4 regions of the Vreelandella titanicae genome follow, and region 3 is predicted to be linked to each of the others. Evidence: predicted binding sites of a transcription regulator. Region 3 holds the regulator's gene; each other region holds the start of a gene.

Region 1 (7,847 bases), 1.2 Mb from region 3:
TACGGGGTAAAGGGCGCGGCCACGGCCGGTGAGCCCTTGGGTGCCTTTGCGTAAGCGCCTGCGGAGTAGCCACTCGGCGGCGTCGTCCAGGCTTTGCAAATCCTGCTGTTCGCATACCTGCTGCAGCACTGCCTCCAGCTGGTCATCCAGCGGAAGGCGTAAATCGCTGCGGGCGGGTTGGTCAGCCATACTTCAGTGCTCCTTGAGGCCCTCAAAAGGGCCTGCGTTTACGACGCCTGCTGAGGCATAGTGCTAACAGAGAGATCAGCAACGCCCAGCGTCTCCAGTGCTTCTTTCAGCACCAGTTGACGCAGCAGCGACGCCCGTTCGATGCCGGTGTAATCCACCAACGCATCGATCAGTTGGGCCTCGTACTGATCCAAATTGAGAGCGGCGTAGCGAGTACGCACACGTTTGGGGTCCTGGTACATGGCAAACATCCTTATGCAGGCAAGGTCATTCGGCGTTCAGGGTTTCTTGGTCGTACTCGGCGATACCGCGGAGCAGCAGCATGCGGCCGGCGGCCGACATCGAGCGCATTTCCAGCTCCTGAATGCGCTTCAGCTCTTCCCGCTCGCTTTCGGTGAGGTGAATCATGACGGGGCAGTTACACCCCTTGGGGGCATAAATCGGCTTTGGGGTAATGGTGTTAGTGGTGGCCATGGGTTAGGCTTCCTTAATAGAGTGAAAGACTTTGAACAAGGCGGCCGAGCGTCTGTATTAACGCTCGTAAAGGCGTACCAGCTTGCGCTGCAGGAAGTGTTCATCCATGTAGGTGCGCAGTTCGCAAAGGGCGTCTTCGATTTCATCGCTAGAGGCGTTACAGGCCAGCATCAAAGCAGCGAGTTCGCCCACGGCTTCGGCGGTGATGCGCTCTTCCAGCGCTTCAAGATCCGCCAGCGGGTTAGGCGTGTTGGTGCCGCGCTTCAATGCGGTTTCGATGTGGCGGCGGGTGTGTTCAGAGCAGCGATCAAGCTCTACCTCGATCCCGCGGAACAGGGTGGTCTGAGTGGTAGGCATAAGAATGGTGGCAATGATGGTGACCATGGCAGTGGTTTCCTTAATTTCAGTAACGCCCTAGGAGGGCTTTAGTTATGTCTGAACTACGTGTACTTGATCCTAAACACGGGCCAGAACATGCCGCTCATGAAATGGTGATTGAGCTTGTTCGTGCTCAAACTTTTGAGGTTAAGCACTCGGTTGCTATGAATAAGGCCTACGGTGAAAACCTTGCAGACGCTGTTATTGCGGCTCACAAGAAATTGACTGAGTACTACCAGACGTTGGCGAAGTGAGCTGAGCCAGCCCCGTGCGGAATGCATGAGCCAAGTCAGTAGCTCGCTTTTGCAAGTCATCACCAGCGAGTCCTTGCTTGGCTAACTCCCCGACGGTTTCTACCAACACTCGGCTCGCCAGTGTTTGGTGATGGCCAAGGAGGGGCTGTTGGGGTTGCGGTTTAGCAGAAGTGACCATGGCAGTGGTTCCCTTTGCGTTGTGTTATAGAGTGAAAGACATGAATAGAATGGTTCATAAAAATGAACCTGTCAATAAGGATGGTTCATGAAAATGGTCATTGGCGAGCGCTTAAAAGAAGAACGCGAACGACTTGGACTGAGCCAGACGGCTTTGGCTCTGATTGGTGGTGTCGGAAAAACGACTCAGATCAAATACGAAAAGGGCGCTAGTAGCCCTGATTCTTCTTACTTGTCGGCGGTTTCTGATGAAGGCGTTGATATTTTTTATGTGCTCAAAGGCCAACGTTCAGGATCAGCAACTCCTCAACCTCTAGGGGTTGCTTTAAATGAACCATCACCAGAGCTTTCCCCTGTGAAGATGTACGACATCGAAGCTGCTGCCGGTGCCGGACGCAGCTTTGAAGGAGAGCCGATAAAAACCATCCTGCACTTTCCCAGCAGCGAGTTGGCCGAGCAGGGGCTAGACCCTGCGCAAGTGGTGGGCGTTAAAGTGCGTGGCGATTCAATGCTCGGGACGCTAGACGATGGCGACTGGGTATTGGTGGATCGCAGCAACCGCGACCCGAAACAGGAAGGCGTGTTTTTGCTGTTGGTAAGCGGCGAGAGAAGGATTAAGCGGGTGCAGCGCTTGGCGGGCGGGGCGTTGTACTTGATTAGTGACAATGAGCATTACCAGCCTGAGATGATCAAGCCGCAGGATATGCATGATGTGGAGATCTTGGGGCGGTGTGAGATTCGGATTGGGCGGATTGTGTAACTGTAAAACCATTAAGACATAAAGGCGGTTTTGAGACTGCTAGATAATGAAAAGAGAGGTGGGGAATGCCTGTTTTTACTGTTACAGATTTTTCATACATAGCAACGTCCGATGCCAAATTAAAACAAGGCCGTGAACGGAGTTTAAAGAACAGGCCTTCCTACGCTCATTACCGTGACTACTATCTCAGCCTGAGACAAGCAATAAAGGGTCTATTCAAGCACCAGCGCAGTTTTGACCACCTGCGTGATATTGCAAAAAAGTCTCATAAAGACAAGCAAGAAAACTATTCAAAGATTGCCGAGAATTTTATCACTTGGGCACAGGGGAAAAACATTTATCACTATGATCCCCCTAAAGCGAGTTATCGGTATAGAGATACGGAAGTTCTATGCAATCCTGAGCTTTACTATAAAGTAGATGGTGAAGATCGTTTGCTAAAGCTGCATTTCAACAGTAGTAAAAAAATGAACCAACAGCGGGCAAATATTATCTGCTTTCTAATCAGCGAGTCATGCGATGTTTCTATCTCAGAGTGCCGTGTTCTTGATCTTAGTATGAAGAAAATCTATAGTTTTAAAGGTTCGCCTGATATCCAGCTTGAAATGGTAGAAAGTGAAATAAGGCGTATAGAAAGTGAGTGGGATGACCTCTGATGAAGGTTGGTATTTAAGCCTTTAATGGATTTTTATTGATGATAAAATTCTTGGATTGCCAATGCTTATATTGATTTCTTTTCTGTCTAGTTTTTTTTGTTTGGTTTGGGCTGTTCTAGACACCTCATTTGCAAGTGTTGCTGCTTTTTTAGCCTCTATCGTCGTTGTTACCACATTTATCTACCAAAAGAAGAATTCGTCAAAAAGTCAGAAACAGCAGATCAAAAACGGACTCGGTATACAAGCGGGTAGAGATGTAAGTATAGGCGGTAAGCAAGAGGGAGATGACGATGTTAGATAAAGATAAACAAATCCAAAAGGCCTCTGGAAGCGCTCTTGCTGTTCAAGCTAATCGTGATGTCAATATAGGTATGCAATACAGTGATGTTAAAGATTTAGTTATATTGTTACTGGAGCGTAATTTTCCCAAGCTTAGAGAAGAAGCTGTAGCTGAAGCTAGGCTATATGTTGGAAGGTTTTCTGAAAAGCTTTTTGAAAAGATTTCCAGGCTTGAGACTGATGTAGCAAGTGAATTGAAGCGACCTGATATACAAGCAGCTATCAATGAAGGTATAGAGTATTCCGCTAAAAGAACCGATAGTGCAGAATTGGATACTATTTCTGAGTTAATAGCTCATAAGGTTTCATCTGAGAAAGGCTCTTTAAAAAGCATTGTAATCGATCAGTCGATAGAAATGCTTTCTAAGTTAGACTTGAATTTGATTCGTTTTTTTGCATTTTCATATTATTTAAGAAGAGTTACACCAACTGAGGGGACTGACGAGAAGTATGCTATAGAGGCGGTGTATGGATATTTCTTAGAAAGGTTTTTTCCTTTAGTGGAGATCGAGCCTGTTGACTTAGGTTACTTGCAATATTTGGGAGCTTATTTGAGTGGGAAGCGCTATGAGGAATCAACTAGCGCTAAAATCTGTAGGAATTTCACTTTCGATATCTCTGTTGGAGAGTACCAAAAACCATTTTTACAAGATAGTGTTATGTTGGCTACGTTTCCATATCTGTGTGCTTTAATTGAAAGATTTGGCTTTAGTACTGTTTGTGATTTTGATCACGTTCCGTTAAATAAGGTTTGTGAGTATATTGGTTTATCCTATCTTCGGGGAACGTGGCCCCATTTAATTGATCCCTATGGTGATTTTTGACTAGACAGATAGCAGGCGTGCAGATGCGAGTGAATTACTTTAGGCCTGCTGTGTTGAGCCTGGCCTTATCAGCCGCCCCCTCATCCGTATACACCTTCATCAACTCATCCCAATTCGTCGTATAGCGCGGGCTTCGGTTCGCGCAGCGTCGGTGCCATGGGGCGTTCTTTTCTGTCAGCCCCAGCGTACCGTTTCCTTCCCCATCTTTTTGTTCAGCGCGCCCCTGGACTTGATTAATCATCTAAGCCGATTAACTTGCATTGGCCCTACTCGGATGATTGATATAAAATAATTGGTTGTTATATACGGTATCTCTTTATGAATTTTTAAATAAATAAGTGTATTTATAGGTCTGTTTCGGTATGGCTTAAATATTCTCAATTTTTATTTTTAGTAAATAATTTATTAAAATCTAATCCTGTGGTTACTAAGGCTAATAAATGTGATAAGTCTTTTTCTATGCTTTGACATTTTAAAATTAGCTGGTCTAATTTTTCTACAGTATAGTGGTTGTTTTTGGGTGATGCTCCACTTTTGTTCCTGCTGAATTTAGTTGTTCTGAAGCTACTGTATTCAGTTCCAGGCGCGCTATAACCTATTAATGAAACACTGTGTGCCAAATCATTTCTTATTTCAATTATTGATTTAATATTTTTAAATATTTTGTTGATAAGCTTTTCTCGTTGAGTGTCTAAGTTTTGGGTTTCTGAAACTAGCGAATGCAAAATATCCTGTAATGGATATGCAGTGTGTCCTGCTAATAATATTTGAGTTACTTGTTGATTTTTTAACCCTTGAGAATCTAAAATAAAAATAACCACTTGTTGCATTTTAAAAACTATATGTTCGAACCTTACTAGAAATTCCCCATAAGCCCTGTATTGCTCGTTTACCTCTTCACTGTACTCTCTCATTCTATTACCTTTGGTTTGTTAGTTTTTTAAATAAATTACATTAATATAAATTATTTTTAATTTATTAACAACGCTTAGAAGGTTGACCTTTCTTAGCGGCATTCTCGTCCGTATACGCCACCATCAGCTCACCCCAATTCGTCGTATAGCGCGGGCTTCGGTTCGCGCAGCGTAGGTGCCAGGGGGCGTTCTTTTCCGGTAGGCCCAGGCGTACCGTTCCTTTACCCATCTTCTCGTTCAGCGCGTCCATGGTGGCCATTAGCTTTTGGCTGCGTTGGCGTTCCTCTTCCGTTTGCGGTGTATCCATCAGGCTCAGCTGCTGGCGGTTCTCGTCGGTCAGGTCGATCAGCATCACGCCCGCTTTCTTGTAGCCGTACTTTGGCCGGTAGATCTTGCGCAGTGCTTCCTGGGCGGCGTGGAGGATGTCGCGGGTGTCCTGGCTCGGGCGCTCCATTTCCACCGCCAGGCTGGGGGAGTATTGGGGCAGGTCGGGCCGGAAGCGGTCGGTTTTGAGAAACACCAGCACGGCGCGGGCGAGGCTCTTTTGCTCGCGTAGTTTTTCGGCGCCCCGTTGGGCGTGTTGGCGAATAGCGCCCTGTAGGTCGTAAAGCTGTGAAGTGGGTCGGCCGAACGATCGGCTGGTCATAATGCGCTGGCGTGGTTCGTTAACGTCGTTCATCTTCAGGCAGCTAATGCCGCGTAGTTCCAGCACCGTGCGCTCCATGTTCACTGAGAATTTGCGCCGCAGGCGTTTGGCGTCCGCTTCGCGGAGATCCCAGGCGGTGTTGATGCCCAGGATCTGCAGGCGCTCGTTGAGCCGTCGGCCAACGCCCCATACATCGCCTACCTCGATCTGCTTTAGCAGGTGTTTGGCGTCGTCGCTTTCCGCATGAAGGATGCACACGCCAGGGTAGCCGGGGTGCTTTTTGGCAATGCGGTTGGCCAGCTTGGCCAGGGTATGTGTTGCGGCAACGCCAACACACACGGGGATGCCGGTGCCGCGGCGGATCTTCGCGTGTAGGGATGTGGCGTGTTCCAGCAGCGCTTCAGGCTCGAAGCCATCCATGCGCACGAACATCTCGTCAATGGAGTAGGGCTCTACACCGGCGGTTTCGCGCTCAAGGATGCCTTGCACCCGGTGGGACATATCGCCGTAAAGCTCGTAGTTAGAGGAGTGCAAGACGATCTCGCCGCGATCGACCAGGTGGCGCACCTGGTGGGCGGGGGTGCCCATCTCGATACCCAGCGCTTTGAGCTCATTGGAGCGGGCGATAATGCAGCCATCGTTATTGGACATAATGCCCACGGGGCGGCCTTCCAGTTTGGGGTTGAACACCCGCTCGCAGCTCACATAAAAATTGTTGCAGTCCACCAGGCCAATCATATTGAGCTCCACTACTTGTGTAAGACTGTTAATTTATACAGTATTAACAGCCTGGGAAGCGACAGGCAACCGCTAATATACGTCGCTTAATGTGGAGCAAGCACAGGGCAACAGCATGCGAGTAAATTACTTAGGGCCAGCAGTGGTGGGCGTGGAGCACCCAGCAGTGGCCGAAATGGATAGCCGAAAATTTCCGCCCAGTTGTTTTCTGGTGGAGATAAGCGAGGATGCCCGCCCCGGCGGGCCGTGGATGGAGGGCGATGTGCTGGTGGTGGATGAGGCGCGTTCGTTTGGCCACGCCGATTTAGTGGTGGCGGAGGTAGAGGGAGAGTACCGGCTATTCAAAGCCCACCGTGTGGGCAGCCGCTGCCGGTTGTTGCCCACCGCCGGTGGGCAGGGGTGTTTTATTACTGCTAAGCAGTACCGAGGGGTGGTGGTGAGGCAAGCCAGGTGTTGGGCGGTGTAGGTTATTTCTTACAAACAGATGGCAAAATGCTTACATGCTTTGCTCAGTTAATTTGGCATAGTGGTGTGGTCGCCTAATAGCACGCGTGGCGGAAACGCTTCGCCAGAAGATTGCGGCAAACAAAACCCTCGGCCATGTTGTATGGCCGGGGGTTTTTTGGAAGCTGGAAAATTAAGACAGGCGAAAAACGGACTTCTGAGCGCGCTTCTGTGCTTCCTCAGCGCTCAGGCTGACTTTGACATTGCCTTGCCGTTTTGCGGCAAGATAGCGCTTACGTGCGGCCTCAATGGTTGCCGCCTTGCGCTGCTGCTGTGTGATGTGATCATTCGCGTATAAATGCATAGCATGTTCCTCTCTGGGAGGTATAGGGCGTTAGACCGTTAGCTAGGAAATAAGCTCCGTAGCGTCGGTAAAGCCTTCTGTAATAGTGGCACAGCTGGGTATTGTCATCAACGGCGCAGCCATAATAGCCCGAGCCATGCATATCTTGATCAAACAGGCTAATGGACTCCAGCAAGCCAGAGCCGAGCAGGTTCAACTCCGTTAAAGAATAAGGGGGTAAACCTAACTGATGCCGAGTGCGGTAACCATGGGCCGGGTTGTCATCCAGCAGGCTATCCAGCGTATCAAATTTGATTTCGTAGGCATCTTCTGGGATGTGAACGCCAAGCTCCTGGGTCACTTTCAGTGCGGTGTTATCGTCCCAGGCTGGCCGAGGAATAAATAACGCGCCGTAGTTAGTTCCTGCCAGCGAAAAATGCTGAACCTGTGCCCCTGGGAGGGCGGTTTCGTCAATAAATTCCCGATTACCAAAAATAATGCCCATGCCGCCTCCTACAAACGGGCTGAACATTATGTCATGGAAATGCGCTGCTTTCCTTCCACCTGGCAACGCTACGGTGAGCCTCACCGTGTCCCCATTAACCCCCCGTTCAATGGAATTGTGGGGCACTTCGCCAAAGATCCTAGACATAAAGTTGTAAGAGATTTCTTACAAATCTTGTCGGCAATGGCTTACATCAATGGGGTTGT
Region 2 (7,847 bases), 1.9 Mb from region 3:
ATCTTTAGGCGCATTTACGCCGATACGTACTTGATTGCCTTTCACACCTAGCACGGTGACGGTGATTTCATCACCGATCATCAGCGTTTCGCCAACACGGCGAGTTAGGATGAGCATGGCTGATCTCCTTTTCAGACGTTTTATGCAACGGGATATGTCAGCCGGAGGCAACACCATGCCATTATGCGACATAGTGTTCCCTGTCACCAATGACTCCGGCTCCATGACACCTTATACCTCCCGTTGAAAGAAAGCTCACCACCACACGGCAGTAAGTACCCCTTCAGCGTAGAAGGTTTAAGGTATTAATGTTATTCAGATTCGATATCTGCCTTATCTAAACCAAAAGCTTTGTGTAATGCATTAACAGCAAGCTCCATATGCTTCTCATCAATCACGACCGAGATTTTAATCTCAGAGGTGGAGACCATACGGATATTGACGTTTTCGTCGGCTAGCACACGGAACATTTTCGACGCCACACCGGCGTGAGAACGCATACCGACACCCACTAAAGAGACCTTAGCAATATTGTCGTCGCCACGCAGCTCACCGCCGCCCAAATCAGGAATCACCGTCTCTTCAAGCAGCTTCTTAGTGGCTTTGTAATCGCCCTTAGCAACCGTAAAGGTAAAGTCGGTATAGTCTCCGGCCGGCGCCACGTTCTGCACGATCATGTCCACTTCGATATTGGCATCGGCAATGGGGCCTAGAATGCGTGACGCCACACCCGGCACGTCCGGTGTATTCAGCAGGGTTAATTTTGCTTCATTTTTGGTGAAAGCGATACCGGAGATCAGTGGTTCTTCCATAGCGTCCTCGTCTTGGTCGGCTTCTGCAACAATTAGGGTACCGGGGCCGTCTTCAAAGCTCGACAGCACCCGCAGGGGTACGTTGTACTTTCCGGCAAACTCTACCGCGCGGATCTGCAGCACTTTAGAGCCGAGACTGGCCAGTTCCAGCATCTCTTCCACGGTAATGCTCGTTAAGCGCTGGGCTTTGGAGCAGACGCGGGGATCGGTGGTGTATACCCCGTCAACATCGGTGTAAATCTGGCACTCATCGGCGCCTAGCGCGGCGGCTAGCGCCACCCCTGTGGTGTCAGAACCACCACGGCCCAGGGTGGTGATATTGCCGTCTTCATCGACCCCTTGGAACCCGGCCACAACCACTACCTGACCAGCGTCCAGATCGGCCTTGAGGTCTTCGGTTTCAATGCGCTGGATACGCGCCTTGGTATAGGCACTATCGGTATGAATACCTACCTGGGCGCCTGTGTGCGAAGTGGCTGGCACACCGATTTGCTGCAGCGCCATAGCGAGCAGTGAAATAGTTACCTGCTCGCCGGTCGACAGCAGCATATCCATCTCGCGCGGTGCGGGATCGTCGTTAAGCGCCTGTGCCATGTCCGTCAGGCGGTTGGTTTCGCCACTCATGGCGGAGACCACGACCACTACCTGATGGCCTTGATCGCGGAAGCCCTTAACCTTTTCCGCTACGGCCTTGATACGCTCGACAGAGCCCACCGAAGTGCCGCCGAACTTCTGTACGTATAGTGCCATATGCCGTTTTTCCTATGCGTTCGGGAATGGAGGGTGAAAGTGTCACAAGTTTTAAATAAATAATAAGGCCGGTGACAATAATGCCACCGGCCCAGAGGTTTAGCTAAGAACGTTTTCCAACCATGCTGGTACGCTCTTCAACGCATCCGGCAGGGCGTCGGGTTGACTACCTCCCGCTTGGGCCATGTCGGGGCGGCCACCGCCCTTCCCTCCTACCTGGGAGGCAACATGGTTCACCAGCTCGCCGGCTTTCACTCGGCCGGTCAGATCCTGGGTGACCCCAGCGATCAAACTCACTTTGCCCGCCGCCTGGTCGGCAACGCCGAGGATAATCACTCCAGAGCTTAGCTTGTTCTTAAGCTGGTCAAGGATGCCGCGTAAATCTTTGCCTGATACGCCATCCAGCTGCGTCGCCAGCAGCTTCACGCCATTGACCTCCTGCACCTGGCTGAGCATATCGCTACCCGCTGCACTGGCTAGTTTGGCCTTGAGCTGCTCAAGCTCTTTTTCCAGGCTACGGTTGCGCTCAACCAGTGATTCTACCCGCGCTTCGACCTGTTCAGGCTTGGTCTTCAAGCGCTCACCCAAGCGCTCGAGGCGGGCTTCCTGCTCGCGAAAGTGGGCCAGCGCATTTTCGCCGGTGATCGCTTCGATGCGGCGCACGCCAGAAGCAATGCCCACTTCGCTCATCACATGGCAGCAGCCAATATCACCGCTGCGTGCCACGTGGGTACCACCGCATAACTCGATCGAGAAGTCATCGGCCCCAATGGTCAGCACGCGCACGTTCTCGGCGTATTTGGCCTCAAACAGCGCTGCTGCGCCCTTGGCCTTGGCTTGATCCAGGCTCATCTGCTCGATCTTGGTCGGCACATTAGCCAGAATCTGTTCGTTGACCAGCCGTTCGACTTCCGCCAGTTGCTCGGCGGTCATCGGCTCGAAGTGGCTAAAGTCGAAGCGCAGGCGCTCGGCGTTCACCAGCGAGCCTTTCTGCTGTACGTGATCACCCAGCACCATGCGCAGCGCTTTATGCAGCAGGTGGGTGGCTGAGTGATTGCGAATGGTGGCTGTGCGCAGGCTGGCATCCACTTCACCACGCACGCTTGCGCCAACGCTTAGCGAGCCTTCTACCATCATGCCCTGGTGAAGATGATGACCGCTCTGCTTTTGGGTATCAGTGACCTGGAAACGGCCACCGTCGACATACAGGTAGCCGGTATCGCCCACCTGGCCGCCTGACTCGCCGTAAAACGGCGTGCGGTCTAGTACCACGACCCCCTTCTGCCCCGCTTCCAGCGCTGCCAGTGGATTGCCCTCGCTGTCGACCAGCGCGGTTACCTTGGCCTGATCTTCCAAACGGTCGTAGCCGGTGAAGGCAGTTTCGCCCTCCAACTCGATGGAGGCACTGTAGTCGGCGCCAAATTGGCTGGCCGCCCGTGCGCGTTCACGCTGGGCCTCTAACGCCTGCTGAAAGCCATCTTCGTCCAGGCTAACGCCACGCTCACGACAGACGTCGGCGGTAAGGTCGAAGGGAAAGCCGTAGGTGTCATAAAGCTTAAACACCGTCTCACCCGGCAGCACCTTGCCATCCAACTCGGCCAGTGCCGCATTCAAGAGCCCCATACCGTGATCCAGGGTGCGTGCGAACTGCTCTTCTTCTTTCAGCAGTACACGGGCAATTTGATCGCTCGCTTCACGCAGTTCCGGATAGGCATCGCCCATCTCCGCATCCAGCGCCTCCACCAGCTTGTGGAAGAACGGCTCAACCGCGCCCAGCTTGTGGCCGTGACGAATTGCACGGCGAATGATCCGACGCAGGACATAGCCGCGCCCTTCGTTGGAAGGCAGCACGCCATCAGCAATCAGGAAGGCACAGGAACGGATATGGTCGGCAATTACGCGCAACGAAGGCGTAGTGGTATCAGGGTGCCCGGTCGCTTTCGCAGCGGCTTGCAGCAGGTTCTGGAACAGGTCGATCTCATAGTTGGAGTGGACGCCCTGCATGACAGCGGCGACACGCTCCAGCCCCATACCGGTATCGATGGAGGGCTTGGGCAGCGGGTTGAGCGTGCCCTGGGCATCGCGATCAAACTGCATGAACACCAGGTTCCAGATTTCGATATAGCGATCGCCATCCTCTTCCGGGCTGCCCGGCGGCCCCCCCCAAACCTCTGGGCCGTGATCAAAGAAGATTTCCGAACTGGGGCCGCAGGGGCCGGTGTCGCCCATCTGCCAGAAGTTATCTTCATCCAGCTTGGAGAAGCGCTCAGGGTCGATGCCAATCTCATCTTTCCAGATGCGCTCAGCTTCGTCATCGCTGATGTGTACCGTTACCCACAGCTTGTCTTTGGGGAGTCCCAGCGTTTCGGTTAAAAACACCCAGGCAAAGCGAATGGCGTCGCGCTTGAAGTAGTCGCCAAAGCTGAAGTTACCCAGCATCTCAAAGAAGGTGTGGTGGCGTGCGGTATAGCCGACGTTGTCTAAATCATTATGCTTACCGCCCGCGCGAACGCAGCGCTGCGCAGAGGTGGCGCGCACGTAAGGGCGCGGATCGCGGCCTAGAAACACATCTTTAAACGGCACCATACCGGCATTGGTAAACAGCAGCGTCGGGTCGTTGCCCGGCACTAATGAGCTGGTGGGTACAATCGTATGCCCCTGCTCTTCGAAGAAGGTGAGAAAGGCCTGTCTAATCTCTGCGCTTTTCATAGGGTATCCGTAACAAGAAAGCGTGATGTCCCAGGGCGCTGTTGCCGCTACCCTCAGGGGTCGCAAAGCAGCCATTATAGCGCAGTTGTCAAACGACTAAAGCCGCACTTAGTGGCAGAAAGGCAAACAGCCACGTAAACAACTGGATGAACAAGCGTATTAGAGCGCTACTAGAAATGTAAGAGGGGGTATTGTATAGGCTGGGGAAAACGTATTACAGACAGGAGAGCGCGTAGCGAATTTGTTCAAAATCGAAGCCGCGACTAGCGAGAAAACGTTCACGCCTAGCGCGCTCTTTGGGGGTCTCACCGGGGCTATCAAAACGCCGCGCCAGGGTTTCCCGGGCCAGCTCAAACCAGTCGACCTGCTCGCCCCCCTCCACTTCTTCAAAAGCGGTGGCAAGGGTTTCCTGGTCTATGCCGCGCTGGCGCAACTCGCCTTTAATACGAATCACGCCTTGGCCACGCAGTATGCGCGAGCGCACGAAACTGGCCGCAAAGCGCGCGTCAGACTGCAGCCCTTGTTCAACCAAGGCGTCCAGGCACTCATCAATAGCGGCATCGTCGAAAGACTTTTTCTTCAGACGCTGAGCAAGCTCGGCGCGGGAGTATTCGCGCCGAGCCAGTAAACCAATGGCGATATCACGGGGCGTAGCATCACGCTGGGAGGTGAATGCCATCAGCTTATCTTAGCTAGCATTAGCTTAGTGAGTATCGTCTTACAGCAGATCGTCATCACCCGCATCCAATTCTGCCGCTGCTTCGGCAGGCGCATCTTCCTTCTCCTTTTTAGGATCGGGCTTGGCCAAGAGCTGCTCACGAATCTGCGTTTCGATTTCGAGCATAATTTCCGGGTGCTCTTCCAGATACAGCGCTGAATTGGCTTTACCTTGACCGATTTTCTTACCTTTATAGCTGTACCAGGCACCGGCTTTGTCGACTAGGTTGCACTGCACGCCCAGGTCGATGACCTCACCGGCGTGGTAGATACCCTTGCCGTAAAGAATCTGGAATTCAGCCTGACGAAATGGCGGTGCCACCTTGTTTTTGACTACTTTCACGCGGGTTTCGTTACCGGTGACTTCATCACCCACTTTCACCGAGCCGGTACGACGAATATCCAGACGCACGCTGGCATAGAACTTCAGCGCGTTACCACCAGTGGTGGTTTCGGGGCTACCAAACATGACGCCGATCTTCATGCGGATCTGGTTGATGAAGATCACCAAGCAATTGGCGTTTTTGATATTACCGGTGATTTTACGCAGTGCCTGAGACATCAAACGCGCCTGTAGGCCAACGTGGGAATCACCCATTTCGCCTTCGATTTCAGCGCGCGGGGTCAACGCAGCGACCGAGTCGATAACAATCACGTCAACACCGCCAGAGCGTACCAGCATGTCGGTAATTTCCAGCGCCTGCTCACCGGTGTCCGGCTGGGAAATCAGTAGATCATCCAGGTTGACACCTAGCTTTTCTGCGTAGCTGGGGTCAAGCGCATGCTCGGCATCGACGAAGGCACACACTTTGCCCTGTTTTTGCGCCTGAGCAATCACCGAAAGGGTCAGGGTCGTTTTACCCGACGATTCCGGGCCAAAGATTTCGCACACACGGCCAAACGGCAGCCCGCCGATGCCGAGGGCGATATCCAGACCCAATGAACCGGTGGAAACCGACGGCATGACGACACGCGGTGCGTCGCCTAGACGCATGACGGTGCCCTTGCCGAACTGACGGTCGATTTGGGTGAGTGCAGCGTTTAGCGCTTTAGTGCGGTTGTCATCCTGAGCCATTCAGAGATTCCTCATAACAAGCTGTATAATTAGCCAGTAGTATGCCAAAGATTGCGCCGTAAACAAATCCTTGATCGCGCTTTCTCTCATCTATTTTATCAACAGCCTTTTTGCATATGCGCCTTTTTCTTACGGCTGGTTCGTCTTGCTCGCCTTCTCGCGCTCATTCAGGCGCGCCACCAGCCCAACCAAGGCCTGACGCACGGCCTGCTCTCGCACCGACTGACGGTCACCTGGAAAGTGAAAGCATTCAGCTTCCTGGGCAGCAGCATCTCCCCAGGCCAACCAAACCGTACCCACCGGCTTTTCAGCGCTCCCCCCCTCTGGGCCTGCAACACCGCTAACGGCAACAGCTAAGCCCGCGCCACTTTCATTACAGGCGCCCAGCACCATGGCTTTGACGACCTCCTTGCTGACAGCACCGTGCTCGGCCAGCGTGGTCTCAGGCACCCCCAATAAGCGCGTTTTAGCAGCATTCGCATAGGTCACATAGCCCGTCGTAAAGTAAGCAGAGCTACCCGCCACCTCGGTAATGGCGCTGGCAATGCCTCCCCCCGTACATGACTCAGCGGCGGTCACTTCCACATTCAACTGCTTACACAGCCGCCCCAGCCGCTGAGCTAACAGGGTTAAATCAAGATTTTTCAGGCTAGTTTCGCTGGGCACTATGGTCGCTCCTTCAAGTGAGTCGTCTATTCAGCGTAGAATACTGCGTTTAGCTTTCTCAAAGAAATTGCTCAATCAGGACGCCCATGTCACAGGCCATTCCCCCTAACACGCCCATGATCACGCAATATTTAAAGATCAAGCGCGAGCACCCCGAGGTACTGCTGTTCTACCGCATGGGGGATTTTTATGAACTGTTTTTCGACGACGCCAAGCGCGCCGCCGCACTGCTGGATATTACCCTTACCCAGCGTGGGCAGTCAGGCGGCAAGCCTATCCCGATGGCGGGCGTCCCCTATCACAGCGCTGAGGGCTATCTGGCCCGCCTCGTCGCTGGCGGCGAGTCGGTCGCTATTTGTGAGCAAATTGGCGACCCCGCGACCAGCAAAGGGCCCGTTGAGCGCCAAGTGGTGCGTATCGTCACCCCTGGCACACTCCACGATGAAGCGCTGCTCGATGCCCGCCGCGACAACGTCCTGGTGTCCGTTTCTCCCGGAAAAGAGAGCTGGGGCCTTGCCTGGCTGGAGCTCTCCAGTGGTCGCTTCAACGTACTGGAAGTAGACAGCGAAGCCGAAATGCTCGCCGAGCTGACGCGTCTCTCCCCGGCCGAGCTGCTGGTACCCGAAAGCTTAACGCTACCCGAGGCCTGGTCGCAGAAACGCAGCCTGCGCCGCCAGGGCGAGTGGCTGTTTGATTTGGAAAGCGCTACCCGTAGCCTCTGCGACCAGTTCGAAGTGCAGGATTTACGTGGCTTTGGCTGTGCGCACTTAACCTCTGCGCTAATTGCTGCCGGGGTATTGATCGATTATGCCCGGGACACTCAGCGCTCGCGCCTGCCCCACGTGACCGCCATCAGCGTTGAGAACCGCGACGACGCGGTGGTGATCGACGCTGCCAGCCGCCGTAATCTGGAAATTGATATCAACCTGGGCGGCAGCAGCGACAACACCCTGGCCAGCGTGCTGGATACCTGTACCACCGCCATGGGTTCACGGCTACTCAAACGCTGGCTTAATCGGCCACTGCGTCAACGCGAGATTGTCCAGGCCCGTCATGCGGGTGTGGCGCTGCTAAGCCTGGATGCCGCCTATATGCCGCTGCGCGAGACGTTGAGCGCG
Region 3 (7,847 bases):
ATCACCACAGCCAACGACAGCGGGAATACCCAACTCACGGGCGATAATCGCCGCATGACAGGTACGCCCACCGCGATTGGTGACGATCGCGGAAGCACGTTTCATGATCGGCTCCCAATCCGGGTCGGTCATATCGGTGACCAGGATATCGCCATCATGGATCTTATCCATGTCATCAGGGCTGAGCACGACTTTGACGGTACCCCGGCCAATACGTTGACCAATCGCTCGGCCGGTTATTAACGTACGACCCTTTTCACGCAGCTGGAAGCGCTCGAGTTTACCGCCCTCCTGCTGAGAGATCACCGTTTCAGGACGCGCCTGGACGATGTAAAGCCGACCATCATCGCCATCCAACGCCCACTCAATATCCATGGGCCGCTGGTAGTGCTGCTCGATAGTCATCGCCTGTCGGGCCAGATCCATCACTTGCTGATCGTTGATACAGAAGCGGCCGCGGTCGGCATGGGGCACATCGACGGTCTCAACCGATTTACCGGCGCTGGCATCCTGCCCATAAACCATCTTGATCAGCTTGGAACCTAAATTACGGCGCAGCACCGCCGGGCGGCCCGCCGCCAGGGTCGGCTTGTGCACGTAGAACTCGTCGGGATTGACTGCACCCTGCACCACGGTTTCGCCCAAGCCCCAGGAGCCAGTGACAAAAACGGCGTCTTTAAAGCCGGATTCGGTGTCCAGGGTAAACATAACGCCTGCCGCACCGGTCTCTGAACGCACCATTTTCTGAACGCCCGCCGACAAGGCAACATTTTCGTGGGCGTAGCCACGGTGCACTCGGTAGGAGATCGCACGATCGTTAAACAGCGAGGCAAAAACCTCGTGCACTGCACGCTTGATATTGTCGAAGCCTTCGATATTCAGGAAGGTTTCCTGTTGGCCTGCAAAGGAAGCGTCGGGTAGATCTTCCGCGGTGGCTGAGCTGCGCACGGCTACTTTCAGTTGCGGGTGCTGTTGCTGCAGCTGGCCGTAGGCATCGCGCAGGGCCGATTCAAAGGTAGGAGGTAGCGGCGTATCGATGATCCATTGGCGTATATTGCGGCCCGCCTCAGCCAGCGCTTTAACGTCATCGACGTCCAGACGGGCCAGGGTGGCATTAATGCGCTCGTTTAATCCTTCGTGGGAGAGAAATTCACGATAAGCGTGGGCGGTGGTGGCAAAACCGCCAGGAACCGTCACGCCAGCACCGGACAGGTTAGAAATCATTTCACCCAGCGAGGCGTTTTTACCACCTACGCGTTCGACGTCCGCCATGCCCAGCTGATCGAACCACAGAATGTACTCTTCCACGTAACCCCCTCGCTCATAGATATCTGCATGACCTTGACGATCATGGATAATTGATTGAGACACCCTAGCACCACGCCAATATATTCGCCATTGGTCTAATAGCGAAGAGAGTGGAGGATTTTTACAACAGCAGGGCTTTTTGGGCTATTTATGTAGTCAGATACATTTGAGCCCGCCAAAACGCCCAATGATGACACGTTGTGCTGACAAACAGCTCGGCTCACAATAGCCGTATCACTCACCCGTGGACTTAGTTATGAAACGTACGGCTTTTTTTATTTCAGATGGTACCGGCATCACGGCGGAAAGTTTAGGACGTAGCTTGCTGGCCCAGTTCAGCGATGTTGAGATCGATATGCAGACCAAGCCCTATATCGATACGTTGGAAAAAGCGCAGGCGTTAGCAGCGATTATTGAGTCGACAGCCAACCGGGATGGTCATCGCCCCATTATCATTGACACCATTGTGGATCAACAAATACGCGACGTTATTCGTAAGGCGTCCGGCTTTAAGGTCGATATTTTTTCCACCTTTCTGGAGCCCTTAGAGCAAGAACTAGAGACCCACTCCTCCTACAGCGTTGGGCGCACTCACTCGATAGGCAGCGATGATGTCTACATGGATCGTATCCACTCCGTCCACTTCGCGCTGGATAATGATGACGGTGCACGCACCCACCAATACGATAAAGCGGATATCATCCTGGTTGGCGTCTCGCGCTGCGGCAAAACACCTACTTCGCTTTATCTGGCGCTGCAGTTTGGCATTCGGGCGGCTAACTACCCGCTGACGGAAGACGATTTAGACGAAGATGGCATGCTGAAGCTACCCAAGGCGCTCGTGCCCCATCGGCAAAAGCTGTTTGGGTTAACCATCGATGCGCGACGCTTGTCGGCAATTCGCAACGAGAGACGCCCCAATAGCCGCTATAGCTCGATGGATCAGTGCCTACAAGAAGTGGAACAGGCCGAGTCGCTCTACCGCACCATGCACATTCCCTTCATCGATGCGACGCGCTTCTCGGTGGAGGAGATTTCAACGCGGATGATTGCTGAAACCGGCTTAGCGAGGCGTTTCTCGCCCCGCTAATGTAAAAACTACTACAAAAACTACGCAAGCCCCCAGTGGATTACATGCCTTTGGGGGCAAAAATTCCCGGCGCGTTGCGCCAGTAGCCTTTGTAATCCATACCAAAGCCAAACACATAGCGGTCGGCAACTTCCAGGCTGCAGTAGTCGGCTTTCAACCCAGGCACTGCTTTGCGGTTGTGCTGTTTATCGACCAACACCGCGGTGGTAACGCTGGCGGCCTGGGCCTCTTCGCAGTAAGCCAAAATGGCCGCCAGGGTCGCCCCCTCATCCAGGATATCGTCAACAATCACTACGTGACGGCCCGCCATGGGCACTTCAGGGGAAACGCGCCAAAAAAGCTCACCGCCGCGCAGCTCGTTGCGGTAGCGAGTGGCATGCAAATAATCTACTTCCAACGGAAAGCCCAAGCGGGTAAGCAGATGACCGGTGGTAATCAAGCCACCATTCATTACGCAGTAAAAAACCGGCAGTTTATCGCCTAAATCCCGAGTAATCTCTTCCGCCATACGATCCAGCGCCCGCTCTACCTCTTGCTGAGAAATTAGGCAGTCGGCGTTATCCATCAGCTCACGCATCGAGTCCAGCGACTCTAATGCTTCTTTATCCAACTTTGACATCTACCAACTCCACGGCGGGTTAAAACTTCATTTATTTAAGTAAGAGATTTATTCAGCGCTGGGCTTACTCTGCTTCCGCACTGGGCTTACTCGGCTTCCGCGCTGAACTGGGGCTTATCCGCTAGCGCTTCCAGCTTAGCGTGGGTACGACGCCAACGGCCCAATGCACTCAGCGCATCTAGGTCTGGGCGCGCACGGCTATAGCGCAACTTAGCGGGGCGCTTAGAATTGATTCCGTGGCATGCCTCCATCACTTCAAGCGCGGAGGCTCGGTCATTACATACCAGCAGCATATCGCAGCCTGCTGCCAGCGCTGCCTGGGCACGCGCTTTGGGGTCTCCCGCCTCGTGGGCGCCGGCCATACTCAGGTCATCTGAAAAAATGCAGCCTTTGAAGCCTAGCGATTCCCGCAGCATGCCCAACCAGTTGGGTGAAAAGCCTGCTGGGCGCGTATCAAAAGCACTATAAATAACGTGTGCAGGCATAATCCCATCTAACTGTGAAGCTAACTGGGTAAAGGGCACAAGATCGTGCTGTTTCATCACTTCTAGCGGGCGATCGTCTATCGGCAATGCAACGTGTGAGTCCGCCGCGACACCACCGTGGCCGGGAAAGTGCTTACCCACAGCGGCCATACCGGCATCGTGAAGCCCCTGAATAAATGCATTGCCCAGCTGGGCTACGTGCTGTGGGTCACTGCTGAAACTACGATCACCAATAACGCTGGATAGACCGCTCTCCACATCAAGTACCGGGGCGAAGCTCAGATCCAGACCGCAGGCAGCCATCTCCATCCCTAACAACCAGCCGGCATCTTTAGCTAACGCCAGCCCCTCTCCCTGGGCAGCGCGGTAACACTCGCCGATACGCGCCATGGCAGGCAGGCGTGTTAACCCCTCTTTTATGCGCTGAACGCGACCGCCTTCTTGATCCACGGCAAGCAGTAAATCAGCACGCACACGGCGAATATCGCTGCAGAGCTTGCGAACCTGATAGCCATTTTCAACGTTGCGGGCAAACAAAATTACGCCCCCTACCGTCGGTTCTAGCAGCAAGCGTTTTTCTGCAGCCGTCAATTTTGGGCCTTCAAGGTCAAGCATGACCGGGCCTAACGGTTGAGTCATCGTGATAGGTCCATGAAAAGGGGCGATGATTCTAGACGATCGTCTAGCGGTGTCAAAATCTGATCAATCAAAGGACTGGCGGCCACCGTGCAACCAAACAGGGGTACCCGGCAACGCTAACGAAAAGATATAGAGCAGATCAGGATTGCGTAAACGAATACAGCCGTGGGACGCAGCAACGCCCATGGGCTCGTCAGGCGGCGTCCCGTGCAGGTAAATATAGCGCCGTTGCGAGTCCACCTGACCACCGCGGTTCACGCCCTTTTCCAAGCCACACAGCCACAGTATGCGGGTCAGAATCCAGTCACGCTCTGGATGCTCTTCGGCGAGTTCGGGCGAAAATGTCTCGCCCGTCCAGCGGCGACCTCGAAACACCGCATTTTCGGGCATATCACCGCCAATGGCCGCGCGCACATAGTGCCACCCGCGAGGGGTTTTACCACTGCCGTTGCGCTCCCCGCTTCCGGCAGCACCGGATGAAATAGAACACTCATGGAGCACTTTTGGCCCTCGCCAACAGCGCAGCAACTGTTCGGTAGTATCGATCTCCAGCCAGATATGTTCCGTTGGAGGTAGCTCAGCTAGCGTAGGAGTTCGCATGTTTTCCTTCTTCTGGCTTGGCACCGTCAAGGGCTATGGGTAACGGCGCATTCATAGCAGCCACCACTACCGGGAGCAATCGCCTGACCAAATCACGCACAGAGACCTGCTCGTGGTAATCCTTCTCCGCGATATCGCGTAGCGCATCGAGGCCAGACAGGGTAAAGATTACCGTGCCGAGCACAAAGTGTAGCCGCCAAAAACGCTCGGCGTCAGGCAGATCCGGCGTTGCTTTGCGCACAAGCTCGGTGAAGCGTGTAAACACATCGCCATACTCTTCCTGGATATAACGTCTTAGATGTCCCTGTGCTTGACTGTAGGCAAGACCCAGCAGGCGCATAAACACTTTCAAACTATTGCGCTCGGCGGGCACCGCGAGAACGGTAGTTGCCATGGTCTCGAGCAGTGTTTCCAGCGGGATAACGCGCCCGGCGTGTTGGCCCTCGAGCTCATCTAGAGCAGTATGAAAGCGCTGACTAAACGGATCCAGGTAGCGGGCAAAAACGGCCTGAATCAAGGCTTTTTTGGAACCAAAATGGTAATTAACAGCGGCTAAGTTAACCCGCGCTTTGCTAGTGATGTTGCGCAGCGAAGTTTCAGCAAAACCCCGCTCTGCAAACAGCACCTCGGCGGTGTCGAGTATACGGGTCACCGTATCAGATTGAGCCATGTCGCTCTCCAGGGAAACAGGTGTTTAAAACATAGCAAAATACTATGCCATAACGTAGGCGGGCTCAACGCTTGATTTATTGACAAAATGTGACGTATTAAATAAGCAGAAACTTAGTTTCAAACGATTAGAAAAATTGCATAGACATCGGCAATAGGCACTGACAAGCCATATACTGGACAGAGGAACATACTGTATACTTAAACACTTATTGATTAAGTCGACATTTAACTTGTTACTGTCTATTCACTATTTATGGAGTCTGGTATGTCGCGTCCGCTAACCGCTCGCCAACAGCACGTGTTTGATTTTATCGTTAAGACCATGGGCGAATTTGGCTACCCTCCTACCCGCGCCGAGATTGCCAAAGCACTTGGCTTCCGCTCACCCAATGCGGCTGAAGAGCACCTGCGCGCGCTGGAACGCAAAGGTGTTATTCGCATTATCCGCAACACCTCTCGCGGCATCCGCCTGCCCAACCAGGAACCTCAAGAAGTCCTGGATAGCGCAGTCACCGCCTTACCCACAACCAACGTGGAAGCCCCACCCACTGGCCTGCCTGTGATCGGGGAAGTAGCTGCCGGCAGCCCCATTTTGGCCGCCGAACATATTGATCGCTACTGCCCGCTACCGGCCGAGTACTTCACTCCCAAAGCTGACTATCTGCTGCGCGTACGCGGCCTTTCCATGAAGGATATTGGCATTTTGGAAGGTGATTTACTGGCGGTTCATCGCACTGACCGGGTTCGCGATGGCCAGATCGTGGTTGCCCGCCTGGACGATGAAGTAACGGTTAAACGCTTCAAACGCCAGGGGCACCAAGTGACGCTGTTTGCAGAGAACCCTGATTTTGCGCCCATTGAAATCGACCTGCGCTCTCAAGCGCTCGATATTGAAGGCGTTGGAGTCGGCGTAATTCGTGGTGGCAACGGCCAGGCACTCGGCTAATAAATCCGCTACTGCAGGTCGATATAGCGGTGGTCATTGAAGGTGGCCACCCAGTTTGGGTGATAGACCAGCAGGATGCTCAGCAGCATGCCAGTAATAAATGCCTCTGAAGGCATTAGCAGTGGTAAAAAACGCGCATACTCCTGGGCGAGATAGATCGCCTCAGGGTCTGTACCCGCGACGATAATCAGCACTACCGCCGCCAAGCCTCCTCCCAGCGTTGCCAGCGCCGCGCCAAAAAAGCCGCAGGCAAACAGAAATACCATCAAGTTATCCGGCAGGCGGCGATCTACCAGCCGCCATACCGTGCCAATAACGGCCGCCGGGACGATCCCGGTAACCAGCACATTTGCCCCCAGCAACATCCACTCATTGCGGCCAATCACCACCATGGCAATGTTGATCAGCACGTTGCTAATCAGCGCTAATGGCGCTTTAAAAACGAGTGTCATCAATACTGTAAAAACAAGGTGTAGCGTTAGCCAATCAACAGCCTGGGCACGAAGCTGCCACATCAGCATCACCGCCAGCGTAGCACCCAGCCAGCGGTGCTGAAGCGCTGAATCCGCTATCAACACCTGCCAGGGCCGCCCCCAAAGCGCCCATGCGATCACTGCTAACGAGAGTAGCCAGGTGAGCAGCAGCGCCCAGGGCGCTAATACACTTTGCGCAAATGACATGGCGGCCTCTCAGGTTGATGGGCGGGCATTATAGAGTACTTAGCTAAATACCACTGTCTTGTTGCCATGCACCAACACACGATCCTCTAAGTGCCAACGCAAACCTCGAGCGAGCACGGCTTTCTCCACATCACGACCAAAGCGGACTAGATCAGTAGGCGTATGACAGTGGCTAACGCGATGGATATCCTGTTCGATGATGGGGCCTGCGTCGAGTTCCTCGGTCACATAGTGGCAGGTAGCGCCAATCAGCTTAACCCCCCGCTGGTAGGCCTGGTGGTAGGGCTTAGCCCCGGCAAAAGAGGGCAAAAAGCTGTGGTGAATATTGATCACTCGCCCCGCATAGCGCGCGCACAGCTCAGGGGGCAGTATTTGCATATAGCGCGCCAGCACCACGCAGTCGGCGCGGGCACTGTCGATTTCGGCCTGAACCTTGGCAAACGATGCTTGCTTATTGTCGGGGTCGACCGGTACATGGTGATAAGGAATACCGTACCACTCCGTCAGCGAACGCATATCATCATGGTTGGAGATAACCCCGACAATGTCGCAATCCAGTTCCCCCGCCTGCCAGCGGTAAAGTAGATCTACCAAGCAATGTGACTCCCGCGACACCATCAGCACTACGCGCCTACGCTGCTGGGTATCCACCAGCGACCACTGCATATTGAATTCGCTGGCTATCGGTTCAAATGCCGCGCTCAGCGCTTCCGCCGACATACCTACCGAATCCGCCAGAATTTCGTAGCGCATAAAAAAGCAGCCGGTTTCTAAATCGGAGTGCTGGCTAGCTTCGGTAATGGAGCCA
Region 4 (7,847 bases), 240 kb from region 3:
AACTGACCGATGTGGACGACCTGATGCAGCAAGTCGACTTCAAGGTCTTCTCTGGCCCTGCCAGCGCTGATGATGGTCGCGTCGCGGCGCTGAAAGTGCCCGGCGGTGCCAAGTTGTCGCGTAAAGAGATCGACGAGTACACCAAGTTTGTCGGCATCTACGGTGCCAAAGGGTTGGCGTGGATCAAGGTCAACGAGCGTGCTAAAGGGCTTGAGGGTCTGCAGTCGCCGATCGTCAAGTTTATGGAAAACATCGTTGAAGAGCTGCTCGACCGCGTGGGTGCAGAAGATGGTGACATCATCTTCTTCGGTGCCGATAAAGCCCGTATCGTTAACGAAGCCATTGGCGCGCTGCGCGTCAAGCTCGGTGCTGATCTGGAGCTCTATACTCAAGAGTGGGCGCCACTGTGGGTAGTCGACTTCCCAATGTTTGAAGCCGACGACAGTGGTCGCCTGAGCCCGCTGCACCACCCCTTTACCGCGCCTTCCTGCACACCGGAAGAGCTCAAGGCAGACCCCGCCAATGCGCTTTCACGCGCTTACGATATGGTGCTCAACGGTACCGAATTGGGCGGCGGCTCTATTCGTATCCACGATCAGACCATGCAGAGCACGGTGTTTGAGATTCTAGGCATCGGTGAAGAAGAAGCCCAAGAGAAATTTGGCTTCCTGCTGGATGCACTTCAGTATGGTGCACCGCCTCATGGTGGCTTAGCCTTTGGCTTGGATCGCTTGGTCATGCTGATGGTCGGTGCCAAAACTATTCGTGAAGTCATCGCCTTCCCGAAAACCCAAAGCGCTGCCTGTTTGATGACCAATGCACCGGGCGAAGTCAGCCCCGAGCAGTTGAAAGATTTGAACATCCGCCTACGTCAGAAAGTCAAAGCGGAACCCGCCGCCGAATAAATCGGTTTGGATGGCTGCTCAACACCGACGCCACGGCGTCGGTGTTTTTGTATGTTCTAGTCACACGAGTATCGACGCCATGGAAGAGCAAAAGCCCGTCGTACCCATTCGCATTTTGGGCATAGACCCTGGCTCCCGGGTAACCGGTTACGGGGTGATCGACATTATTGGCGTTAAACCCTGCTACGTAGCGAGTGGCTGTATCCGCACGGCAGAAGGGGCCTTGGAGCAGCGCTTGGCGCAAATTTACGCCGGTCTTAGCGAAGTCGTCGGCCTGCATCGACCCTCCCAGGTGGCCATTGAGCGGGTATTTATGGCCAAAAATCCCGATTCAGCGCTGAAGCTTGGCCAGGCTCGGGGGGCGGCAATGGTGTGTATGGCCAATCATGGCTTGAGCCTTGCCGAGTACGCCGCGCGGCAGATCAAGCAGGCGGTGACCGGCCAGGGCGGCGCGGACAAAGAGCAGGTGCAGCATATGGTGACCGCCATTCTGCAGCTCTCCGCTACTCCCCAGGCCGATGCCGCCGACGCGTTAGCCATTGCGTTAACCCATGCTTATAACGGCTCTGTGTTTAGCAGCCATGGCTTGCCCGCTGCGCCATCTCGGGGCCGCCGTCGCTCAACTGGACGCTGGCGGCTTTAATTCCCGCTGTACCGCTGGCTGAACTACTGGTCACCTGTACAGAGTCGCTTTATAGTAATCACCTGTTTTTCACTCTATTTTTTTCATTCCGGTGCGAGCGTATTTATGATTGGACGTCTGAGTGGTCAGCTAGTGGCAAAGCAACCTCCCTGGATTGTGATCGACGTTCATGGCGTAGGTTACGAACTGGAAACCTCAATGAATACGCTGGTCGCACTTCCTGCAATTAACGAGAGCGTCTCATTATTCACCCATTTAACCATTCGTGATGATGCCCACTTACTCTATGGCTTCGGCCGTGAGCATGAACGTGCTCTGTTCCGCGCCTTGATCAAGGTCAATGGCGTAGGGCCCAAGCTTGCACTCGCCATCCTGTCGGGTATGGACGAAGACGCCTTTATGCGCTGCGTCCGTGATGACGACAGCAAAGCGCTGACAACCCTGCCAGGAGTGGGTAAGAAAACCGCAGAGCGGCTGATTATTGAAATGCGCGACCGTTTTCCCGAGTGGGAAGATGGCAGCGACGCGCTACTGCCCCTTGAAGCCACCAATGGCCGTGCTTCTACCCGCGATAGTCTTGCCGATGCGGAAGCCGCGTTAGTTAGCTTGGGGTATAAACTGACTGAGGCGTCGAAAATGCTCGCCGATATCGACCCCAATCAGTCTACCGAAGCGCTGATTAAAGCCGCGCTCACCCAGCGCATGGGTGGCTAAGCAGGCAGCGGTGTGAGTACGAAATTGTGAGTAGTGGATAGACCTTTGTGAATAGACCTTTTGAATCGCCATAAAGAAGAGCACCTATGTTAGAGCACGATCGGCTGATCGCCGCTGAGCCTGAACAGGGGGAGGGGCGCATTGATTACGCGATTCGCCCCAAGCGGCTGGATGACTATATTGGCCAGCCGCGTGTGCGTGAACAACTGGAAATCTTTATCGGCGCCGCACGGCTGCGTGAAGAGAGCCTGGATCACACTCTGGTATTTGGCCCCCCAGGGTTAGGTAAAACGACCCTTGCGCATATTATTGCCACCGAGATGGGCGTCGGTATGAAGTCGACTTCCGGGCCGGTACTCGAGCGGGCAGGCGATCTAGCCGCCATGCTGACTAATTTAGAGCCTGGCGACGTACTCTTTATCGATGAAATTCATCGCCTGTCACCGGTGGTCGAAGAAGTGCTCTACCCGGCCATGGAAGATTTTCAGCTTGATATTATGATTGGCGAAGGGCCTGCGGCACGTTCGATTAAACTGGATCTTCCCCGCTTCACCCTGGTGGGCGCGACTACCCGGGCAGGATTATTGACCTCCCCGCTGCGTGACCGATTTGGTATCGTCCAGCGGCTTGAGTTTTATAACCTGGAAGAGCTAACAGAAATTGTCTCGCGTTCGGCGCGCTTGTTAGGCGTTGAAACCAGCCACGATGGCGCCATTGAAGTGGCCAAGCGTTCAAGGGGCACGCCGCGAATTGCCAACCGACTGCTACGCCGTGTGCGGGATTACGCCGAAATGAAAGGCAACGGCGTCGTCGATGTCGCCATGGCTGATGCGGCTCTCAATATGCTTAATGTGGATCACCACGGCTTGGATCATATGGATCGGCGGCTACTGCTGGCCATGATCGATAAATTTGACGGTGGGCCGGTGGGGATTGACTCACTCGCTGCGGCGATCAGTGAAGAACGTGACACGATCGAAGACGTTATTGAGCCCTATCTTATTCAGCAGGGCTTGATGATGCGCACTCCCCGCGGTCGGGTGGCCACCCGCCAGGCGTGGCTGCACTTTGAGCGCGTGCCCCACGAACAGGCAACCGATATGGAAGGAGAACGCCGTCCGTGAGTAGTTGCACAAGAGAAGGTTACCGACTGCCGCTGCGCGTTTATATGGAAGATACTGACGCAGGCGGCATTGTCTACTACGTTAACTACTTGAAGTTTATGGAGCGTGCGCGCAGTGAATGGCTCCGCCAGTTGGGCCTGAATCAGCAAACGCTGCTAGACGAAGGTACTCAGCTAGTGGTATACCGCTTGGCCTGTCACTACGCGAAACCGGCTTGCTTGGATGACGCGTTGGAAATTAGTGCTCATGTTACCGATGTTGGGCGCTGTCGGATGACATTTGAACAGCAGGTTTGGCGTAATGAGGAACTCCTATGCTCTGCCACAGTCGAGATAGCCTGCTTAAGCACCGAACGTTTACGGCCAAAAGCATGGCCAGCATCGCTTAAAGTTTTGACCCAGGCCTCTTAACCAAGAGGTCACTCACTGCGTCGGCAATCCCGACCCTAATAGATTGATGAGGGCACCTGTGAACGATAACACCATGTCCATTCCCCATTTGATAATGAATGCCAGTACTGTAGTGCAACTGGTAATGCTGCTGCTACTGGTGGGGTCGATCCTCTCTTGGGTAGTGATTTTTCAGCGCAGTATTGCGCTGGGCCGCGCCAAGAAAGAGTACAACCAATTTGAGGAGTCTTTTTGGTCAGGTGTCGACTTAAACGAACTCTATCGTGAGATTCCCGCCGATGACCCGCGCCACGGCGCCGAGCATATTTTTCAAGCCGGTTTTCGTGAATTTAACCGTTTGATGCCTAAAACCCGTGACCCGGATACCGTGCTGGAAGGCGTTCAGCGTAGCATGCGCGTAGCGTGGTCTCGGGAAGAGGATCGCTTAACCCAGCATTTAGTGTTTCTTGCCACGGTAGCCTCAGCTAGCCCCTATATCGGCTTGTTCGGCACTGTATGGGGCATCATGGGGTCGTTTCAGGCACTATCACTGACTCAGCAAGCGACCCTTGCTACGGTGGCTCCCTGGATTGCTGAAGCGCTCATTGCCACAGCCATGGGTCTATTTGCGGCGATTCCAGCGGTGATTTTCTATAACCGACTATCCAACTCGTCTTCTCGCCTGCTGGGCAAATATGAAGACTTTGCCGAAGAGTTTCACGCTATCCTGCACCGCAATTTGCAAGGTCGTGACGGCAAACCGAGCGCCAGCTAAGGGAGAGAGCCATGCAAGGACCATTCAATCGTAGCGGCAAAAGCAAGCCAATGGCGGAGATTAACGTCGTCCCTTTCATTGACATCATGCTGGTACTGCTGGTGGTCTTTATGATCACCGCGCCCATGTTGACCCAGGGCGTACAAGTTGAGTTGCCGCAAGTCACCTCTCAGCCCATTGATATCCAGGAGGATAATGATCCGATCATTATCTCGGTTGATAGCGACGGTGGGTACTTCATCACGCTTGGGGAAGACTCCACGTCGGTGTCGCTGGATGAGATGTCCTCACGAGTGACAACGATTATAGAGCGTCGCCCAGGCACACCGGTAATGGTACGCGGCGACCGTAATGTGGCCTACGGTCAGATTGTCGTCTTGATGAGCACTCTGCAAGGCGCTGGCGTGGCTAATGTGGGGCTGCTATCTGAGCCGTCAAAAGATGGGTAAGGGCAAGGCGCAGCACATGGCACTGAAATCCCCGCGCGATCCTCAAGACGTCGGCTATAAGTGGCCGACTGTTCTGGCGATAGGTGTGCACGTAGCGATTGTAGCGTTTAGCTTGATCAGCCTGCCTAATCGAGACGCAGAACCTGACAGCTCCTCGATCGTACAGGCAACGCTGGTAAGCACCGAAACCTTTACCGACCAGGCGCAGCAAGCAACGGAAGAGCAGGCGGCGATGAATGCGCCTGCTGAAGCCCCCACCGAGCCTGATGCACCGGAAGAGCCTTCAGCTAGTGAACAGCAGGCCGCAGAAGAAGCCGCCCAACAGGCGGCGGAAGCCGAGGCGCAGGCGCTAGAAGAAGCACGTGCGGCTGCGGAAGCTGAGGCCCAACGTAGAGCTGAAGAAGCGGCTGAGCAGGCCGAACAGCAGGCTGCTGAAGCGGCTGAACGTGAAGCCGAAGCGGAAGCTGCCGCAAAGCGCCAGCGTGAAGTGGAAGAGGCACAACGCCAGCAGGAAGCCGCCGAGCAGCAGCAACGCGAAGAGGCAGAAGCAGAACGCCAGCGCGAAGCCGAAGAACAGCAGCGCCGTGAAGCGGAAGAAGCCGAGCGTCAGCGCGAAGCTGAAGAGCAGCAGCGCCGTGAAGCGGAGGAGGCTGAACGCCAACGCGAAGCTGAAGAACAGCGATTGCGTGAGCAAGAGGAGGCTCAGCGAGAGCGAGAGGCCGAAGCACAGCGTCAGCGTGAAGCCGAAGAGCAGCAGCGTCGTGAAGCAGAAGCTGAGCGCCAACGCCAAGCCGCAGAAGCTGCCGAGGCGGCTATGCAGCGCCAACTGGACGGTGAGGCCGAAGCAGCTGCCAATGCCCAGCAGGCTGAGCAGGCTGCAAATAATTTCAGCAACATAATGAAACGAGCTATTGAACAAGCCTGGATAATTCCTGGTGGATCAAGTGATAGTATGCGGGCTTCTGTCAATGTGCGTCTGGGGCCTTCGGGGGAGGTATTATTAGTAAACGTAACATCATCGAGTGGCGATAGTGCCTTTGATCAATCCATTATTCAGGCGGTTGAGCAAGCGGCACCGTTTTCTGAGCTACTACAATTATCAGAAGATCAACAGCGTGAAATCCGACGCAATATCACTTTGAACTTTTCCCCAGGGGGAGTCCGTTGATGCAAACTCAAGTGTTAAAGAAATTTTGGTTATTGTGCTTGCTGTTCACTTTTAGCAGTGTGGCAAGTGCTAACTTAACCATTGAGATCACGCGGGGCAGCGATCAAGCGCTGCCGATTGGTGTCGTGCCGTTTGCCGGTTCAGACGGCCTGCCCGAAGATGTAGCACAGATTGTTCAAGATGACCTTGAACGCAGTGGCTATTTTGCCCCCTTGGCGCGCAGCGCTATGTTTGAGCAGCCTAGCCAATCTGACGATGTGCAGTTCGGTACCTGGCGTTCGCTGGACGTGCGCTATCTGGTCGTCGGCCAGGCAGAACAAACTGACGGTGGCTTTGAACTACAGTTTGAACTGATGGATATCAGTGGTCAGCGTCGAATGATCGGTGAAACCGTGACAGTGAGGGGTAATGACCTGCGCGGTGCTGCACACTATATCAGCGATCAAATTTTTGAAGAGATTACTGATATCCGCGGCGCGTTCTCCACCAAAATTGCTTATGTCACGGCCCAAGGTATCGGTGACGATATGCAGTTTGGTCTGTACGTTGCAGACGCCGATGGCCGCCGTAGTGAGCAGGTATTGACCTCTGATGAACCGATCATGTCACCGGCGTGGTCGCCCGACGGCACCAAGCTCGCCTATGTCTCCTTTGAGACTGAGCGTCCGGCGATCTATATCCAGGATGTGGCGACGGGCCAGCGCGTGCAGGCGACCTCCTTCGATGGCATTAACGGCGCGCCAGCATGGTCACCGGATGGGCGGCGTATCGCCATGTCACTGTCTAAAGATGGCCAGCCTGAAATTTACATTATGGATGTTGCCAACCGTTCAGTAGAACGTATTACCAATAACAACAGTATTGATACGGAGCCCGCTTGGGCGCCGGATGGACGCAGCCTGTTGTTTACCTCTGATCGTAGCGGCGGCCCCCAGCTCTATCAATATACACTGGGTGGCGGAGAGTCCCAGCGCCTGACATTTACCGGTAATTATAATGCGCGTGGCCGCTTCTCGCCGGATGGCGAGCAAATATTCTTGATCCATCGCTCTAGCCGTGGTTATCAAGTAGCAAGGCAAGACCTAAGCGGTGACCGCTTAGTGGTATTGAGTGAATCAACAAGAGATGAATCTCCTAGTGTTGCGCCGAACGGGACCATGGTAATCTTCGCTACCCAGCAGGGTAACAGTGGGGTACTAAGTGCTGTTTCTGCCGATGGTCGCTCTTCATTCAGGCTGCCGTCAGCACAAGGCGATGTTCGTGATCCAGCTTGGTCACCCTTCTTAAATTGATTAACATCAAAATTTCAGTTTTCAGGCAAGGAGTCTGATTATGCAACTTAAACCGTTGGCTCGCTCATTAGCAGCAGCGCTATCTATCGTGGTAATCGCTGGCTGTTCCAGCACCGGCGGAACCCAAGACGGTGACTCGTACGGTAGCCAGGATGGCAGCACGACTGGGTCTAGCACCTCGGGTACAGGCACGGGTAGTCAGTATGGTTCCACCTCTGGTTCAGGCGCTGGTCAGCAGGCTGATTCACGCATCCCAGAAGTACGCACCATCTATTTCGATTACGACCGCGATACAATTAAGAGCGAGTACGAATCCGTGGTAATGGCTCATGCGCGCTATCTGCGTGCTAACCCGAACGCTCAAGTGGTACTCCACGGGCATACTGAT

Evidence for each region. Region 3 encodes LexA, which represses DNA repair genes until DNA is damaged. Its sites were predicted from a motif close to TACTGTNTANNTANACAGTA; they were not measured.
Region 1: a site for LexA is predicted at 6,373-6,392, ahead of HZS52_RS21440 (Y-family DNA polymerase). Genes of this name have one in related genera too.
Region 2: a site for LexA is predicted at 6,083-6,102, ahead of recA (recombinase RecA). Genes of this name have one in related genera too.
Region 4: a site for LexA is predicted at 1,573-1,592, ahead of ruvA (Holliday junction branch migration protein RuvA). Genes of this name have one in related genera too.

Annotation. Positions count from the first base shown of each region.
Region 1 is NZ_CP059082.1:4,655,000-4,662,846, reverse strand. Features, by position in the region: gene HZS52_RS21495 (hypothetical protein) at 1-189, opposite strand, end outside; gene HZS52_RS21490 (hypothetical protein) at 228-431, opposite strand; gene HZS52_RS21485 (hypothetical protein) at 457-663, opposite strand; gene HZS52_RS21480 (hypothetical protein) at 721-1,047, opposite strand; gene HZS52_RS21475 (hypothetical protein) at 1,095-1,295, shown strand; gene HZS52_RS21470 (XRE family transcriptional regulator) at 1,561-2,232, shown strand; gene HZS52_RS21465 (hypothetical protein) at 2,298-2,888, shown strand; gene HZS52_RS21460 (hypothetical protein) at 2,950-3,189, shown strand; gene HZS52_RS21455 (LPO_1073/Vpar_1526 family protein) at 3,179-4,051, shown strand; gene HZS52_RS24790 (DUF4113 domain-containing protein) at 4,086-4,292, opposite strand; gene HZS52_RS21445 (hypothetical protein) at 4,429-4,965, opposite strand; gene HZS52_RS21440 (Y-family DNA polymerase) at 5,030-6,349, opposite strand; gene HZS52_RS21435 (S24/S26 family peptidase) at 6,465-6,815, shown strand; gene HZS52_RS21430 (hypothetical protein) at 6,987-7,157, opposite strand; gene HZS52_RS21425 (hypothetical protein) at 7,138-7,641, opposite strand.
Region 2 is NZ_CP059082.1:63,965-71,811, forward strand. Features, by position in the region: gene csrA (carbon storage regulator CsrA) at 1-117, opposite strand, end outside; gene HZS52_RS00320 (aspartate kinase) at 312-1,562, opposite strand; gene alaS (alanine--tRNA ligase) at 1,662-4,271, opposite strand; gene HZS52_RS00330 (regulatory protein RecX) at 4,486-4,950, opposite strand; gene recA (recombinase RecA) at 4,990-6,063, opposite strand; gene HZS52_RS00340 (CinA family protein) at 6,193-6,732, opposite strand; gene mutS (DNA mismatch repair protein MutS) at 6,816-7,847, shown strand, end outside.
Region 3 is NZ_CP059082.1:3,433,582-3,441,428, reverse strand. Features, by position in the region: gene ppsA (phosphoenolpyruvate synthase) at 1-1,308, opposite strand, end outside; gene ppsR (posphoenolpyruvate synthetase regulatory kinase/phosphorylase PpsR) at 1,565-2,398, shown strand; gene HZS52_RS15875 (hypoxanthine-guanine phosphoribosyltransferase) at 2,439-3,017, opposite strand; gene nagZ (beta-N-acetylhexosaminidase) at 3,104-4,141, opposite strand; gene HZS52_RS15865 (L,D-transpeptidase) at 4,205-4,741, opposite strand; gene HZS52_RS15860 (TetR/AcrR family transcriptional regulator) at 4,719-5,411, opposite strand; gene lexA (transcriptional repressor LexA) at 5,679-6,359, shown strand; gene HZS52_RS15850 (energy-coupling factor ABC transporter permease) at 6,368-7,039, opposite strand; gene purU (formyltetrahydrofolate deformylase) at 7,079-7,847, opposite strand, start outside.
Region 4 is NZ_CP059082.1:3,668,682-3,676,528, reverse strand. Features, by position in the region: gene aspS (aspartate--tRNA ligase) at 1-905, shown strand, start outside; gene ruvC (crossover junction endodeoxyribonuclease RuvC) at 985-1,548, shown strand; gene ruvA (Holliday junction branch migration protein RuvA) at 1,654-2,262, shown strand; gene ruvB (Holliday junction branch migration DNA helicase RuvB) at 2,349-3,386, shown strand; gene ybgC (tol-pal system-associated acyl-CoA thioesterase) at 3,383-3,796, shown strand; gene tolQ (protein TolQ) at 3,855-4,550, shown strand; gene tolR (protein TolR) at 4,562-4,999, shown strand; gene tolA (cell envelope integrity protein TolA) at 5,016-6,167, shown strand; gene tolB (Tol-Pal system beta propeller repeat protein TolB) at 6,167-7,459, shown strand; gene pal (peptidoglycan-associated lipoprotein Pal) at 7,500-7,847, shown strand, end outside.